4 regions of the Sphingobacterium sp. MYb382 genome follow, and region 4 is predicted to be linked to each of the others. Evidence: riboswitches for the same ligand, from Rfam matches in the RefSeq annotation. Region 4 holds a riboswitch; each other region holds the start of a gene.
The links. A riboswitch is a leader RNA that binds a small molecule or an ion and turns the genes downstream of it on or off. The one in region 4 is predicted to bind S-adenosylmethionine.

Region 1 (4,429 bases), on a different contig from region 4:
ACCGGTATTCAGATCCGCAGTATGGCGAATGGTACGGCTATTTAAATCGTCAAGGAGAACCATTATTAAACTTAAAAGGTGGAAAATGGAAAGGTTGTTTCCACGTTCCACGTGCCCTGTTAAAAGTATACCAAACGTTAGAAAAACTATAGTAGAAACCTTTCTTATCCAGGAGTCTGTTTTTCTCATCTTAAGCAGGCTCCTTTTGTTGTTTATGGGGGAACAACAAGCGGCGATCCTAGAAGGTTTATTTAATGTAAAAGTCCGAGCAAGCTCGGACTTTTTTATTTTTTAAGCTAAGCGTTCAACAATCTTTTTAGTAGGACCAGGGTTACTCATCGTATAGAAGTGTAAAACAGGAGCTCCAAATTCTATCAGTTCCTTACACTGCTGTACTAACCAGTCTTCACCTACTTTGCGTACATCAGCATTGGTCTTGCACGCATCAACAGCCTCACTCAGTTCTTCTGGAATGTCCAAATGGAAGATTTTAGGAAGGGCGATAAGTTGTTTTTTGGTGGTTAGCGGTTTAAGTCCTGGAATAATAGGAACATGAATATCGTTCTCTCGACATTTGTTGACGAACTCCTTATATTTCTCGACATTATAGAACATCTGTGTAACAATAAACTCAGCGCCCATCTCTACTTTCTTCTTTAACCATTTGAAATCCGTATTGAAGTTGGGAGCCTCAAAGTGTTTCTCTGGATAGCCAGCAACACCGATACAGAAATCAGTCTTCTCGGAGCTCTCAATATCTTCGTGTAGGTATTTACCTTGATTCATATCGACCACCTGTTGTAGCAGGTCGGTCGCAAAAGCATGACCTCCAGGCGTCGGGATAAAGTCGGCATCGCCTTTACGCGCATCACCACGTAGCACCAATACGTTATCAATACCCAAGAAGTTGAGGTCGATTAAAGCATTTTCTGTTTCCTCTTTGGTGAAACCACCACAAATTAAATGCGGAACAGCATCGACTTTATACTTACTCATAATAGCCGCGCAAATAGCTACCGTTCCTGGGCGCTTTCTATAGGCTACACGCTCTAACAATCCACTGTCATGCTGTTTGTATAGGTAATCCTCGCGGTGGTAAGTTACATCGATAAATGGCGGTTTAAACTCCATAAGTTCATCCATTGTTTTAAAGATGCTTTGTATTCCTTGCCCTTTTGCAGGAGGTAGCAATTCAAAAGAAAATAATGTCTTACCTTTTGCGTTCTTGATATGATCAACGATCTTCATAAAATATTGGGTTTTAGGCTTAGAGAAAACGCACAGGATATTGTGTTTCTTCAGCTTATCTTTCTCCATTTTTTATGTTCGGAGTAGAATGCAGCACCTTGACCAGTGTCAGGTTGCTAAGGCTTCAGCGGGTCTAGTCCCTCTGCCTTTCTCTATAAGCGACCGCTAATATCGTTAATAGAAGTATAAAAACAAAATAAAAGCGACCTTTTGAGTCGCTTTTTAATCGTGTATAGCAAAACCTTTGGCTACGAGGAGCTAAGGGGCTGATGTGTGTCGGCTTAAGGACCTTTATACCTCGCGGTACAAGTCCACCAGTCCTTCCGGTAGGTTGACCACCAATACTTGCTCTTCAGGGTCAATACCAACGATTAAGTCATCGTTCAACGGAAATAGAAGTTCTTTTTCTTCAAACGCTACCGTTGCCATAAATTGCTGCGGCATCTCCTGAACATGTATTAACTCACCAATTTCGCCTTCTTGCTCATCGATTACTAAGTAACCCACTAAATCGGTGTAACGGAAATCATCAGGATCGCGTTCAGGCATCTTATCTAAGGATAGGTATACCTTCTTCTTGATTAAAGGCTGTGCTTTATCGATATGGTCTACATCCTCCAAGTTTAAGTAGGCTGTACTATTTTTCTGAATTTTAAGGCCATCTACAAAATAAGGAACGAGCTTCTTATTCATCTCAACAAATAAGACATCAAAGTCTAAGTCAAGGTAGTCTTCAAACTCAAAGAAGAGCTGCATTTCTCCTTTTAGTCCTCTTGTTTTGGTGATATAGCCAATATAAAAACTTTCTTCTATGGTCATTATGCAATGATAATTAGGATGCTATGAAATCTAAATAGCAACGTATTTCTGTAGGAATGAGAAAGCCGATTCCAACAGGAATCGGCTTTCTTGAATCTGTATGAATAGTTAATTATCCTTCAGTTTCTTCAGTGCTTTCAGCAGCTTCAGTGTTTTCTGTAGCTTCTACTACTTCAGCAACAGGAGCATTTTTCGCTGCGATTGCCGCTGCTCTATCTGCTTTTTTCTTCGCTTCAGCAGCTAATGCTACTTTCTTAGTTTCTTCTTTAGTAGAAGTTAAACCAGCTTTTTTGTTAGCTACTCTAGTTGCATTACCTTCAGACCAAGCTGCGAATAATTCTTCCGCTTTAGCCTCATCAAATGCACCTTTTTTCACACCACCTTGTAAGTGTTTTTTGTAAAGAACACCTTGGTCAGAAAGGATAGTACGTGCAGTATCAGTTGGTTGAGCACCATTGTTCACCCATGATAAAGCTTTGTCAAAATCCAAAATAACTGTTGCAGGGTTTGTGTTAGGATTGTAAGAACCGATACGCTCGATGAATTTACCATCACGTGGTGCACGTGCGTCCGCTACTACTACGTGGTAAAAAGGTTTTCCTTTTTTACCGTGTCTTTGCAATCTGATTTTAGTTGCCATGTTTTCTTTTTTTTATGTATTCAACATATCCCCCGTGCTTCGTGCAAGAGGGGACGCAAAGATATAAATTAAATATGAAAATTAAAATAGACGGTAGAATACTTCTTCGTGATATGCAGGCCTTTATAGACTTGTACATCCCCAATCATATTTTATTTTTTACATTTATGTCATGCATCCAAAAGCTCCCTTAAAAATATTAAAAGCATCGGCAGGCTCCGGAAAAACGTTTAGCCTGACCCTGCATTATATTACTTTGCTGTTAGCCAATGAGAATAGCTATCGTGAAATCCTTGCTGTGACCTTTACCAATAAGGCTACTGCCGAGATGAAAGAACGTATTCTCTCCGTTTTGGAAGGATTGGCCATCGGAAGTCAAGATCGTAAAATTGAAGATTTTAGAACCTTGTTGCTTGCGCAACATCCACAATGGGGTGCCCAAACATTGCAGACAAAAGCATACGCTGTGTTTCGCCGTATTCTGCACGATTATAGCCGCTTTACTATCAGCACCATCGATGGGTTCTCGCAAAAGGTAATCCGTAGCTTTACTTATGAGCTCAACCTAGATGCGGCCTATAAAATTGAGATGAATAGCAATAAGGTCAAGCAGGAATTGACCGTGATGCTAAACCAGGCACTCGATGAACGACCTGATTTGTTGGATTGGATTATCGCATTTGCAGAAAAGAAAATCGCCAATAATGAGAATTGGAATTATCGTCAGCAGCTGATGAGCCTCGCTGGATTGATCTTTACGGAGAATTTTCAAGAGTTTAATGCAGAGGTGAGCATGGCTGATGCCCAGGAGGTATTTAACCTGCTGAATAGTGAGGTGCAGGAAAAGACACAGGTATTTTTTGATACCTTTCAAGCAACAATTGAACTTTTTATAGAGACATTTAAGCGCTTTCAGCTTGGTGCTGATGATCTTAAAGGGAAATCACGCAACAAATTAATAAGTGCTAGTAAGGTCGATCCACGCGTGGGCAAGCTTTCGGCGTCCGACTTACAGAAATATTTTGATCGCTTCCTCATTTTGATGGATGACGATGATGCCTATACCATGACCGATAAAACGGTGCGTGAAGATTTGAGACAGGCCTTGGCGCCTGTGTTAAAACAGATTGCCGACCTGTATGCTTTTTACCCAACTTTTATCGCATATCAAGCGGTGCAAAATAATTTGTATTATCTACGACTACTGAAGGAGATGAGCGATTTGTTAAGCCGTTGGCGTAAAGAAAACGGGGCGCAATTAATCTCCGACTCCCAGTTAATGTTGAACAAACTAGGCCTTGACGAGCATAATGATCCTACATTTATTTGGGAGAAAATAGGAAACCGGTATAACTACTTCCTGTTTGACGAGTTTCAAGATACCTCTCGTATTCAGTGGAAAAATTATAGTCCGCTCCTCATCAATGCTTTGGGAAATGCGCGCCAAGAATTAAATGAGCACTTGATTGTTGGGGATGTTAAGCAAAGTATTTATCGCTGGCGAAATGGCGATTGGCGGATTTTATTGCAACAAGTGGAGCAGCAGGTCACGGAGGCCTTTCATTTAAGTCCAGCACAGCAAAGTCAGTTTATTGAAAACGGAACGTTGGAAACAAATTTCCGTAGCTTACCTCGTATTATTGAGCTTAACAATTACCTGTTTAATAAGATGCCCGAACGGTTGCAGGCCGTTTTGAATGCTAAAGTACGGGAGAATTTAAG
Region 2 (4,429 bases), on a different contig from region 4:
AAAGGGGATGCAGCTGGCGGGTGCTATGAATCGGGTGAAAACGGCTCAGGGGACACAGATGGCTGGTTTGTTTAACTTTTCGGGGGGCGACGTAAACCACCAGTTGGCAGGGGCTTTTAACGTAGCGAAGAAGGTGAAGGGTATCCAGATGGCTGGTTTGATTAATATTGCGGATAGCAGTGATTATCCCGTAGCACTACTGAGCTTGGTGAAAAATGGACGTAAAGAATTGGCTTTTCAGTATGATGAAAGCAAGTTTATGAGTGTTAATTTCCGCTCTGGTGGTCGTGTGCTTTATAGTGTGCTTGGCTTTGGAATGTATACCGACCGTCCGATTTTGAAGTATGGTGCTGAGTTTGGTATTGGTAGTTCTTTGTTGCAAAAGCCTAATTTTTCGCTAGCTGTAGAGCTGGTGCAGCGTACACATTTTGAATCTAATTTTCGGGTGAATGATAGCCGTGTTGTTGCTTTACGCCTGATGCCGGCCTGGTCTTTGTCGAAGAATATCTACGCTTTTGTTGCGCCATCGTTTAATTATACGGAAGCAACGGAAGGCATCAGAACCTCGAGACGTAAGGAGTGGAGAGCTTGGAAGGCAAACCCGGAATATGATAGCTTTCATATGAGCGCAACGGCGGGTATTTTCTATCGTTTTAAATAGTAGGGTGCTATCTATGTAATCTTTATTCGTTTATTTTTTGTTTCGCCTTCGGCGGATGAATTCCTGATTTTGTTGTAAAATGCTGTTTTTATGCCTATTCTTGTTATTCGTAAACGCTAATAAACAGAATATTTTATGAAAGGTATCGCTAAGTTAGTCGGGATGCTGTCGGTAAGTTTTTTTGTGGCTTGCCAGCCTTCCAATAAGGAGGGGGGAGAACATGCTGTAGAGCCGCTTCGTTTGACGGAGGAAACTGCTGCTGTAATTTTTGAGTTGCCCACGCACTGCTTGGGCATTGAGTATCCGAACAAAATGGGGCAGGTGCTCGGTAGCGCACAAGATTTAAAAGGACCTAAGGCTTTACGTCCTATTTTTTATGGCTGTTTTGACTGGCATTCGTCGGTACATGGCTATTGGTCTATTGTTCATCTGCTGAAAAATTACCCTCAGTTGGATAGTGATGGCAAGATGCGTCAATTTCTAAAAGAACATATCACCCCGGAGAACTTGGCGGTGGAGCTTGCTTTTTTCCAAGACAAAAATAACCTGAGCTTCGAGCGTACCTATGGATGGGCTTGGCTGTTGAAGCTTCAGGAGGAACTGTTGGGCTGGAACGATGCGGATGCTAAGACCTGGGCCACGACCTTAAAACCTTTGGCGACTTTACTTTCGGAACGCACACAGGTTTACCTGACGAAATTGGTTTATCCGATTCGTACTGGTCAGCATGATAATACGGCTTTTAGCTTATCGCTGATGTATGATTATGCGCTGAAAGTGGGCGACCATGATTTGCTAAACGCTATTAAAGTGAATAGCGAACGCTTCTTTGCTAAAGATGAAAATTGTAACCTTGCTTATGAGCCTAGTGGTTCTGATTTTCTTTCGCCATGTTTGGAAGAGGCTTATCTGATGAGCCGTATCTTGCCTCAAGATAAGTATGAACCTTGGCTAGCCGATTTTCTACCTGTTCTTTTTGAAAAAGGAGCTGGATTTTTGCAGCCTGCTTTGGTGAGCGACCGTACCGATGGTAAGTTGGTGCACCTGGATGGCTTAAACTTCAGCCGTGCGCACTGCTTGTATGGCATCGCAAAAGCGATACCGCGCTTGCATAACGACTTGGTCGATTTAGGAAATAAACATATCGACTTCTCCCTAAAAAATATCAGTAACGACGACTATATGGGTAGCCACTGGCTAGGCTCTTTTGCCTTGCTCGCTCTGTCGAACCCTTAAGCCGGTATTAAGCTGTTGTTCTCCAGCTTTACTTTCACAATCTGAATGACACTGAAACCATCTTCTTTAGAAATAATAGGAGATAAATCAATACCTTTTTTGGCCAATGCAGTAAGTACTGCGTTGCGGAATATGGGGCGCTGGGCGCCCCATATTTTGTTTTCCACGATATCATTGTTGATGCTAATAAGCTCATGTATGCTGTAGCGGTTGAACTGCTCAGACAGGTGACTTGCTAATGGATTTGTTGATGTTGACATACAATTTAGTATTAAAAACGTTTAACCATAAATTGCATCCAGAAAATCAAGGGTTTTGAAAACAAGCGTGATAGCACGTTTATTTTGGTGTGATACCCGTATTATTTTACCACCGCGGTGTCTTCACTCGGTTGGTATTGCTTCGGCAATTCTGAATACTCTACAAATGTAGTAGATTAATTTTGAATTGCAAAATTAAAATTGATAAAATATTAATTTTTACGAAAAATATGTTTTTTCGGATATTACATCGCTTATTTTTTCTTCGTTATTTTCTTATTTGCTAAAGGTTTATCCAGCGGTTGATACCTATTTCTGCTAAAAATGTAGCATCGTGGGAAACAACGAGTAGCGTTCCTTGGTATTGCTGCAAGGCAGAAGTTAGGATACCTATGTTTTGTAGGTCCAGGTTATTCGTGGGTTCATCCAAAACGATGAGGTCTGGCGCTTGGCTGCTGATGGTTAGGCAGCATAGTGCTAGGCGCATACGCTCGCCACCACTGAGGGCATCGCAACGCTTGGTCCATGTTTCTTTGCTGAACAGAAACCTGTCAAGCCTAATTTTGATATCGTGCTCTGCTAAGGAGCCATTGTTAAAATATTCGGCTTGCTCATAGACGCTGAGTTGATTTTCCAGTAGGGAGTAGTCTTGGTCAATGTAAACGGACTGTATAGCCGCTTTTGTGATTACTCCTGTGCTAGGCGACAATTGGCCAAGCAACAGCTGAATAAGTGTTGTTTTGCCAGAGCCATTGCCTCCCGTTAAAGCTATGCGCTCGCCGCTATTTATTTGTAGGCTATGGTTTTCTGACCATAGGCTTTCGCTTCCGTAGCTGTAGTTGACCGCTTGAAGGCTGAATAATACCTTGCCCTGATGTAGGGTGGTGGTGGTAAAATCAAACTTCATCTTGTCTATTTCTGGGCGCTGTCCTCGTAGTTCTGTGAGCTCCCTGCTGATGGTACCTATCTTATCTTGATGTACCTGTTTATTTTTGGCCGAACTTTGCTCTGCTTGATTGCGTAGGGTGTTCATCATGATGCGTGATACACCAGCCTTCAGCTGTTTTTTGCTTCCTCTGTTGTCTAATTTCTGTTGACGCTCATTTACCTGTCTCTCTTTCTCTCGTGCTTTGCGCAGTTCTTTTTCTTGGGCATGGATATGGTCGTGGAGCGCTCCTTCGGCAATTCCCTTTTGCTCGGCGTAGAAGTCGTAGTTGCCCCCATAGGTTTTAATACCCACTTTGCTGAGCTCATACATGGTGTCTAGCAAGTTGAGCAGTGTGCGGTCATGGCTGACAACCAATAGGGTTAAAGGGCTATGCTGAATGAAGTCGTACAGCAACTGCCTTCCTGCTGTATCTAGGTGGTTGCTGGGTTCATCCATCAGTACAAACTTAGCTTGATGAATGGTGATGCCAGCTAGAAAAACCTTGCTCTTTTGTCCGCCGCTTAGCGTCGCCATGGCTTGGTCGAGCTGTATATGCTGTATTTCCCAACGGGCGAAAGCTTCGGCACAGCGCTCTTCTAATGTCCAGTCGTCGTCCAGTAAGAGTAGATTTTCGTCTGTAGCATCGCCCTCCAGGATGGCGTGGAAGGCGGATAGCTTTTGGGCTATACCTAAGGCTTGCGCTACGGTCACCCCGTGGAAAGCATCAAAGAGCTGCGGTAGGTAATAGGGTTTCTCTGCTACGTTTATGCGTCCTGCATTTGGATTTTGTTGTCCTGCGATTAGCTTTAATAGCGTAGACTTGCCGGCTCCATTATTTCCAATAATAGCGGCTTTTTTTCCTGTACTCAGGGAGAATTGTAAATTATGAAATAGTGTTTCTTTATCCGAATGGATATAGCTTAGTTGGTCTATAATAAGCATGATTTCTTTCGTTTTGAAATGATTGTATAGGCCTCATCTTTCTGTTAAAGATTTAGCGTTTCATTAGTATCGGAAGAAATTTGCTCTTACATATAGTCGTTGTTGGGTTAGGACAAAGGTAGAAAGAATTTATAAAGAAGCAAAATAAGGGGGATTTGGGGATTAGCGCCATGACTCTTCAAGCATCATTTGGAACGAAGAAAGAAATCTAGCGACAAGTAGATTTAACTATCTGTTTCTACTAATCGCTAGATTCCACGAGCCCTGCGCTCGCTCAACATGATGCTTCGACAAGCTCAGCATAAACTAAACGCTATGGTGGCGTGAGTGCATAGATGCTATAAAAAGTGGGGAGGTATTATCCTCCTTTCCCCAGTTTATCGAGCATTTGCACGCGTATCT
Region 3 (4,429 bases), on a different contig from region 4:
TCAAACTTTTCCTTGATGAAAAGTTTGCAAAAATCAAGGCTGGCATAGGCTGCTATCTACGCTTGTAAATTCCGGAACGAAACTAAACTCGCTACGCTCAGACAACGTTTAGTTCTTGCGGAATTTACTACCCTACGATTTTACGCAGCAGATGCCTAAGCCTTTTTCTTAGCAAAGCAAATTAGTTCTGTTTTGCAGCTCATCTTTCTTTTGAACTTCCTTTTCCTATTTGTCATGCTGTCCTTCGACAAGCTCAGGATGACGAGTCTAAGCATCTTGCTAGAAAATCTTATTTGCGCAACCTATCGTCCTCGTTTGAAACGAGGATGCCCGAGCATAGCGTATGCAACGCTGCATGTAGTAAAATGTACACATTTCATGCTATTCATACTTCACTTTGTTAACATCTGAATATTTTAGACAGTGAATTGTTTAGCTATAAAAAGTACTTCAGCCGAAAAATTCGTATTTTAACATATACAACGTGAAAATTGTCTTTATGCCGCATACTGCAACGCCAAATCCAAAAACACACCAAGGTCGCAATGTAAAACGCTTCCGTGAAATGCTTGGTATTAAGCAAGAATCTTTAGCTTATGACTTAGGTGATGAGTGGAATGAGAAAAAGATTCTTTTATTAGAGCAGAAAGAAATCGTTGAAACTACCGTCTTACAGCAAATTGCTAACGTGCTAAAATTCCCCTTAGCCGCCATCCAAAATTTTAACGAAGAACAGCCTGTGAATATTATTGCAAATACTTTTGACAATGGCTCAATAGCCTACCAAAGAAATGAAAATTGTACCTTCAATACCGATCTCATAGAAAAATGGATGGAGGCAATAGAAGAAAACAAAAGGTTACAGGCGGAATTGGCTAAAGTAAAGGATGAACAAATTAAACTCTTGCAGCAGCTTCTTGCTAAAAAGCACATGTAACAATCTACCAAAGCAACAATGCTTTTTGTTGCTTCTAAAAATGCTAAACAAATAAAAAAAATCACTTTTTTTTGCGGATGTTTCAAAAAAACATATATTTGCGCTGTACTTCGTTCGTAGTACACTAATCAAAGCCTTTCATTAGGTCTTGATTTATAAAGAAGTGGCGAGAGACTGGCTCTATGACCCACTGGCAACCTTCAATAGGATTGAAAAGGTGCCAATTCCTGTCCTAAGCAATATCGCTTGGGAGCATATAAATAACATAAGATAATGAAAGAGATCAAAAAAATAACAACAAACAATCCAAAATTCTACCCGAGTCAAACATCACATAACCTGTGTTGTTCTATCATGCGAATGCGCTAGTCGTTCATGATCTTGGAATTGTTGTACCTCATCCTATTCAATTTTTTTCCTTATCATCTTGCTGAACGACCAAGCTCAACTCTTTTGGACTGGATTTCATTATTTTTCACTTAAAAACCATTAATTATGTCAACTGATAATAAAAACTTAAAATTCGAGACTTTACAAATTCACGCTGGACAAGAAGCCGATCCTACGACTGGCTCCCGTGCATTACCTATATACCAAACAAGCTCTTACGTATTTGAAAATGCTGAGCATGGTGCAAACTTATTCGCGTTAAAACAATTCGGGAACATCTACACCCGTATTATGAACCCAACGACGGATGCTTTTGAGAAACGTATTGCAGCGCTAGAAGGCGGTGTTGCTGCTGTAGCGGTAGCATCAGGCCAAGCGGCTCAATTTATTGCGTTAAACAACATCCTAGAGGCTGGCGAGAACTTCGTAGCAGGTTCTAACCTTTATGGCGGTACTTACAACCAATTTAAGGTAGCTTTCAAACGTATCGGTATTGAAGCACGCTTTGCCCTAAACAGCGAGGTTGAAAACATCGAAAAACTAATTGACGATAAAACAAAAGCGATTTTCTTGGAAACTATCGGTAACCCGAGCTACAACATTCCAGATTTCGAAAAAATAGCCGCTTTGGCAAAAAAATACGACCTACCCATCATTGTAGACAATACATTCGGTGCGGGTGGCTACTTGTTCAAACCTTTTGAGCATGGTGCACACGTTATCGTGGAGTCCGCAACAAAATGGATTGGTGGTCATGGAACAAGCATCGGTGGTGTCATCATTGACGGTGGTAACTACAACTGGGGAAATGGTAAATACAAACAATTCTCAGAGCCTTCTGAAGGATACCATGGCTTAGTTTTCGCTGACGTCTTCGGCGCTAACGGACCGTTTGGAAACATCCAGTTCGCTATTCGCGCACGTGTAGAAGGTCTTCGTGACTTTGGCCCTGCCCTATCCCCTTTCAACTCTTTCTTGCTAACACAAGGCTTAGAAACCTTATCCCTACGCGTTCAAAGACACGTAGACAATGCATTGGAAGTAGCACAGTGGTTGGAGCAGCATCCACAAGTAGAACAAGTGAGCTACCCTGGATTGAAAAACCACCCTTATCACCAAAATGCACGTAAGTACCTTAAAAATGGATACGGTGGTGTGTTATCCTTCACGATTAAAGGCGATGCGCAAAAAGCGAATGACTTCATTGACGCATTAGAGTTAATCAGTCATGTAGCCAATGTGGGCGATGCTAAAACATTGATTATCCACCCATCTGCAACGACACACCAACAGCTGTCTGCCGAAGCACAAGCAGCAGCAGGCGTTTATCCAGGACTTTTACGCCTATCCGTAGGTATTGAGCATATAGACGATATCAAAAATGACTTGCAACAAGCATTTGATAAAATAAAATAGTAGAATACCTAGGAGAGATTAAGTTAAAGCATGAGTGTTACATATTACAAATCGGAAGAGTCCTTCCAATTCGAAAACGGTTCTAGTCTGGAGGAGCTTTCTATAGCTTACCATACCTATGGAACGTTGAACGAAAATAAGGATAATGTGGTGTGGGTTTGTCATGCATTGACGGCAAATTCTGATGTTTTCGATTGGTGGCCGGGATTATTTGGTGAGGGGGAACTCTTCAACCCGGAGCAGTACTTTATCGTGTGCGCAAATGTATTGGGGTCGCATTACGGTACAAGCAATCCATTGAGCATCAACCCAACGACAGGAAAGCGTTATTTCTTGGACTTCCCACAATTCACTATCCGTGATATTGTGCGTACCAACCAACGTTTAGCCGACCATTTGGGCATCAAAAAAATAGAAATATTAATTGGAGGTTCCCTTGGCGGGCAACAGGTGTTGGAGTGGGTGGCTGAAAAAACAATAGCCGTAAACAGGCTTATTGTTATTGGCAGCAGCGCGCAGGCATCACCTTGGGGCATCGCCTTCAATGAGAGCCAGCGCCTAGCGATAAGCGCTGACCCGACCTTCTATGAACAAACACCAACGGGTGGTGCTAACGGACTAAAGGCGGCACGTAGTATAGCTTTACTATCGTACCGTAATTACCAGACTTATACCAAGACGCAGCAGGAAACAGAAGCCGACAAAGTAGATCAATACCGCGCTTCATCCTACCAGCAGTATCAAGGGGATAAACTGGTGAACCGCTTCGATGCCTACAGTTATTGGTATTTAACCAAGGCTATGGATAGCCACAATCTTGGAAGAGGAAGAAACTCCGTCGAGGAAACATTGCAAGACTTTAAAACGCAAACATTAGTAGTCGGGATACCGACTGATCTTTTGTTTCCCGCAACGGAACAAGAATTTATTGCGCAGCATATTCCTGGAGCATCGTACTACGCCTTAGACTCTTTCTATGGTCATGATGGGTTCTTAATTGAGACAAAAACCCTAACCGATGTTATCGGGAAATTCCTCCAAGAGACAGCAACTGAAACGCAAAAAGAAGCAGAAAAAGAAACCGTATAAAAGCATATAACTAAACCTGTAAAATGAGTAAAAAATTAATTATCGGTATGTTTGGATTTGGTGTGGTAGGACAAGGACTCTACGACATTATCAAAACCAAAAAATTAAATCTAGAAATAAAGAAGTTCGTCATCAAGAATGCAGATAAAAAAAGAAGTTTACCTGCCGAACTATTTACTACAGATGCCGATGTTATCCTGAATGATCCAGAGATTAATACCGTTGTTGAGCTTATTGACGATGCAGAAGCGGCTTTCGAGTTTACAAAAAGAGCCTTAACAACAGGTAAAAATGTGGTATCGGCCAACAAGAAAATGATTGCTACACACCTCGAGGAGCTTGCGCAAATTCAGCAAGAGCATGGTACGTCACTACTTTATGAAGGTGCCGTATGTGGTAGCATCCCTATTATTCGTAACCTAGAAGAATACTACGACAATGAACTTTTGCACTCCGTGAGTGGAATTTTCAATGGCTCATCCAACTATATTCTTTCTAAAATATTCAATGAAGGTCAGAGCTATGGCGATGCCTTAAAGAAAGCACAAGAGCTTGGCTTTGCCGAAACGAATCCGATTTTAGATGTGGGCGGTTACG
Region 4 (4,429 bases):
AATAAGTTTTTTTCTTACCTACTATTTTGCCAAATTTTTCTCAAAGCAGACACTACTTTCTACGCCTATATACTGATCAAAATTAGGAATCTCGTAATAGTGATTTTTGCGGTAGAGAAATACAGCATCTTCCATACTTTTCGCAGTTTCTAAGCGAGCTTTTTGATACCCCAGTTCTTTAGCCCACTCCTCCAAAGCGACCAATAATGTACTAGCAATTCCCTTTTTTCGGTATTCTGGAAGGATAAACATTCTTTTTATTTCGACGTATTGGTCGTTTATTACTTTAAAAGCACCACAGCCGACCGCTTTTTCATCCGCGTAAGCGATAATAACCAGCATATTCAAGTCTACTTGATTGTGTTGCTTAAAAAAAGCGTCACTTTCACCGTTAATACTGTGGAGATAAAGATTAAGTTGGTCGATAAGGACTGCGAAATCAGAAGAGTTAGCCTTTGTTTGCTGTAAATGAATCATATTTAGTGTTGTTTTTAATAAAAATACTATTTTCATAGCATGAACCCAATTGAAATCTACTGGAAATCTTTTCAAGCAGCCAATCTCGCTTTCCAAGATAGTGAAATGCCTATGCATTATTACTATGGTGATAATAAAGCCGTCGCCGACGAATGTGCCGAATTGGTGCGTTGTAAAATTAAACAGGCAACTTCTCCGTCACGTTGGTGGTTTGAAACTCATAACGAAGTACTGCCCAAGCCTGGCGATGTGGCTATTGTTACAAACTGGGCGGGCGAACCGAAAGCCATCGTAAGAACGACAAAAGTGGAGGTTCTACCATTTAATGCCATCGATGCCGACTATGCCGCGATAGAAGGAGAGGGTGACAAAAGTTTGGCCTATTGGAAAAAAGAACATTGGCACTATTACAGCAAGGAGATGCAAAAATATGGCCTTAAACCTATCTAGGATATAGAATCGTTTATGAATATTATGAAACCATAGCCCAATTAATAAAGAATTTTAATGATTTCTGTCGATTTGTTTTGAAATTTCAAAACTAAGCCATACCTTAGCGTCGCTTATAGAGAAAGGCAGAGGGAATAGACCCGATGAAGCCTTGGCAACCTGTCACTAGACAAGGTGCTACATTCTACTCTTTAATTAGGGAAAGATAAGCCGAAGTCACCGCTCCTGTGTGGCCTTCTCTTCAAGCAATAGTTTTAGGATGAGATTTTAACAAGTAGAATTTATGTTATTAACAAACAATTTAGGTTACCCACGCGTGGGAGCTTTCCGCGAATTGAAAAAAGCCAATGAAGCTTATTGGGCAAAAAAAATCAGCGCGGAAGAATTATTGCAAGCTGGACTTAAAATCCGTGAAGGCAACTGGAAGACTCAAAAGGATGCTGGCATCGATTTGATTCCTTCAAACGACTTCTCGTTTTATGATCAAGTATTAGACTTATCACTTACTGTAGGTGCTATCCCAGCGCGTTACAGCTCTTTATTAGACAAAATCGATCGTCAGTATAATTTAGATTTATACTTCGCGATGGCACGTGGTTTCCAAGAAGGTGGCGTTGACGTTACAGCAATGGAAATGACAAAATGGTTCGATACTAACTACCACTATATCGTTCCTGAGTTTACTAAAAACCAAGAATTTAAACTTACTTCAGAGAAATTCTTAAACGAATACAATGAGGCTAAAGCTATTGGTATTGAAACAAAACCAGTATTAGTAGGCCCTATCACTTACCTTTTATTAGGTAAAGAAAAAGAAACAGGTTTCAACCGTATTGATCTTATCGATAATTTATTACCTGTTTACGAAGAGATCTTAAGCAAATTGGCAGCAGCAGGAGCACAGCACGTGCAAATCGATGAGCCTTTCTTAGCTTTAGATATCGACGCGGCAACCAAAGCTTTATATGCACGTGTTTTCGAAAAACTTGCAGCAGCAGCTAAAGGTGTCAAATTAATCGTTGCAACTTATTTCGAAGCTCTTCGCGACAACGAGGAAGTAGCGTTGAACCTTCCTGTTCATGCTTTACACCTTGACTTGGTACGTGGAGAAAATCAATTAGATACTGTTCTTGCTAAAGTTCCTGCTTCTTTAACACTTTCATTAGGTGTTGTTGAAGGACGTAACATTTGGAAGAATGACTACGAGAAATCGTTAGGACAAATTAAAAAAGCAGTAGATGCTTTAGGTGCTGACCGTGTATGGGTTGCTCCATCATCTTCTTTATTACATGTTCCATTTGATTTGGAAAATGAAGATAACGAAGAGTCACTACCTGCTGAAGTTAAAAACTGGTTAGCATTCGCTAAGCAAAAATTAGCGGAAGTAAAAGACTTAGCAATCTTAGCTGATGGCGAAGTTGATGCTAAAACTACCGAACGTTTCGAAGCTAACAAAGATGCAGCAGAAAAACGCCGTACTTCTCCTTTAATCCACAAACCAGAGGTTAAAGAGCGTACAGCAAACATCACTGATGATGACGCTAAGCGTACTTCAGTATTTGCATCACGTAAAGCAGCACAACAAGCGAAATTTAACTTACCAGCATTCGCAACAACAACAATCGGTTCTTTCCCACAAACGAAAGACGTACGTAAGTGGAGAGCAGACTTGAAAAAAGGAGCTATCACACAAGCGGAATACGATAAAGAAATCGCTGAAGAAACGGAAAGAACAATCCGTTTACAAGAAGAACTAGATATCGATGTATTAGTACACGGTGAGTTCGAGCGTAACGACATGGTAGAGTACTTCGGTGAGCAATTAGCAGGATATGCATTCACTAAAAACGGATGGGTACAATCTTACGGTTCGCGTTGTGTGAAACCACCAGTAATCTACGGTGACGTTTACCGTCCAGAAGATATGACTGTTCGTTGGTCTGCTTATGCACAATCATTGACAAACCGTCCAGTAAAAGGTATGTTAACAGGTCCGGTTACGATTTTACAATGGTCATTCGTGCGTAACGATCAACCGCGCTCAACAACAACTTACCAAATCGCATTAGCAATCTTAGATGAAGTACAAGCTTTAGAAAAAGCAGGTATCAAAATCATCCAAATTGATGAGCCAGCAATCCGTGAAGGTTTACCATTACGTAAAGCTGATCAACAAGATTATTTAAACTGGGCAGTACGTTCGTTCCGTGTTTCTTCTTCTAATGTTGATGATGATACACAGATTCACACACACATGTGTTACTCTGAGTTCAACGATATTATCGAAGATATCGCAGCAATGGATGCCGATGTAATCACAATCGAGACTTCACGTTCGCAAATGGAATTGTTAGATGCTTTCGCAGCTGACTTCAAATACCCGAACGATATCGGTCCTGGTGTTTACGATATTCACTCGCCACGTGTACCTAGTACAGAAGAAATGGTTGAGTTATTGCGCAAAGCAAAAGCCGTAGTTCCTGCAGAACAATTATGGGTTAACCCTGACTGTGGATTGAAAACACGTGCTTGGCCAGAGACTAAAGCTGCTTTAGAATCAATGGTAGAAGCTGCTAAAATATTACGTGCCGAATAATCACAATACTTTAACCTAAAATAAGCACGATGCAATCGTGGAGAAGCTGATCTCTTTTAGAGATCAGCTTTTTTTTAATATGCCTTTTTGAAAGCCTACTCCCGATAAAGTAGAGCGCGCCCCTAAACAACAAAAAAATGCAAACGTAGTTTTTTATTGTTTCACGTGAATTTACACGCCCAGTGTTTTTGTTATTCGATTAATTTTATTCTTTTAAAATAAAATTGGTCTTGTTTTTGATGTTATATTTCCGGTATTCGAATAGTTAGGAATGAGCTTTTATCAGATAAAGAAACGATTGAGTCGTGACAACCCCAGGTGGGTTGTTTTGTTGGTGGATGTATTGATCGTCTTCTGTTGTTTTTTACTTTCAAACTATGTGATTAATAGCTTCAGAGGTCGGCTCGATGAAATGCTGATGATGCAGCAGGCCTTTTTAGTGACATTCGTCTTTGGACTATCCTTCTTATTTTATAAAACCTATAGAGGAATTATTCGTCAGGCCGACATTAAAGATGCTCAAGGTATCATGGCCGCATGTGCTTCAGCACTCGTTTCACTCATGTTTCTATCCTTCTGCTTGCGTCATTTTGCCGAAATAGCAAGCAATTCCATGTTTAACCTGTCCTATGCAGTCCTATTTATGCACGCTGTCTTCACGATGGTAGCGATGGTGGCAGCACGCATTGTATATAAATATATGTACGAACAGCTGTTTTATTATGGGAGGCACGTGGAACCTATCGTATTAATCGGTGCAGGACAAATGGGAACAGTGACGCAAAACCTCCTGAAAACAGATATTAGAAACCGATATAAAATTGTCCTTATTGCCGATGATAAAGAAGCACGCATCGGAAGGCGAGTAAATGGATTTAATATAATTGATTTTCGACTGCTGACATC

Region 1: another riboswitch for S-adenosylmethionine. It lies ahead of metF (methylenetetrahydrofolate reductase [NAD(P)H]); the one in region 4 lies ahead of metE (5-methyltetrahydropteroyltriglutamate--homocysteine S-methyltransferase).
Region 2: another riboswitch for S-adenosylmethionine. It lies ahead of WH223_RS05455 (5-oxoprolinase); the one in region 4 lies ahead of metE (5-methyltetrahydropteroyltriglutamate--homocysteine S-methyltransferase).
Region 3: another riboswitch for S-adenosylmethionine. It lies ahead of WH223_RS18035 (O-acetylhomoserine aminocarboxypropyltransferase/cysteine synthase family protein); the one in region 4 lies ahead of metE (5-methyltetrahydropteroyltriglutamate--homocysteine S-methyltransferase).

Annotation. Positions count from the first base shown of each region.
Region 1 covers NZ_JBBGZT010000026.1:116,877-121,305, forward strand. Annotated here, with positions in the region: gene WH223_RS14210 (AGE family epimerase/isomerase) at 1-152, shown strand, start outside; gene metF (methylenetetrahydrofolate reductase [NAD(P)H]) at 292-1,248, opposite strand; SAM riboswitch class I at 1,301-1,409, opposite strand; gene rimM (ribosome maturation factor RimM) at 1,540-2,067, opposite strand; gene WH223_RS14225 (30S ribosomal protein S16) at 2,180-2,707, opposite strand; gene WH223_RS14230 (UvrD-helicase domain-containing protein) at 2,880-4,429, shown strand, end outside.
Region 2 covers NZ_JBBGZT010000012.1:54,330-58,758, reverse strand. Annotated here, with positions in the region: gene WH223_RS05465 (hypothetical protein) at 1-661, shown strand, start outside; gene WH223_RS05460 (DUF2891 domain-containing protein) at 797-1,897, shown strand; gene WH223_RS05455 (5-oxoprolinase) at 1,894-2,157, opposite strand; SAM-I-IV-variant riboswitch at 2,228-2,321, opposite strand; gene WH223_RS05450 (ABC-F family ATP-binding cassette domain-containing protein) at 2,441-4,027, opposite strand; gene WH223_RS05445 (DUF4407 domain-containing protein) at 4,386-4,429, opposite strand, start outside.
Region 3 covers NZ_JBBGZT010000029.1:54,982-59,410, forward strand. Annotated here, with positions in the region: gene WH223_RS18030 (XRE family transcriptional regulator) at 485-937, shown strand; SAM riboswitch class I at 1,088-1,200, shown strand; gene WH223_RS18035 (O-acetylhomoserine aminocarboxypropyltransferase/cysteine synthase family protein) at 1,433-2,743, shown strand; gene WH223_RS18040 (homoserine O-acetyltransferase family protein) at 2,774-3,832, shown strand; gene WH223_RS18045 (homoserine dehydrogenase) at 3,856-4,429, shown strand, end outside.
Region 4 covers NZ_JBBGZT010000019.1:4,483-8,911, reverse strand. Annotated here, with positions in the region: gene WH223_RS07990 (GNAT family N-acetyltransferase) at 22-477, opposite strand; gene WH223_RS07985 (ASCH domain-containing protein) at 517-927, shown strand; SAM riboswitch class I at 1,038-1,139, shown strand; gene metE (5-methyltetrahydropteroyltriglutamate--homocysteine S-methyltransferase) at 1,211-3,523, shown strand; gene WH223_RS07975 (polysaccharide biosynthesis protein) at 3,795-4,429, shown strand, end outside.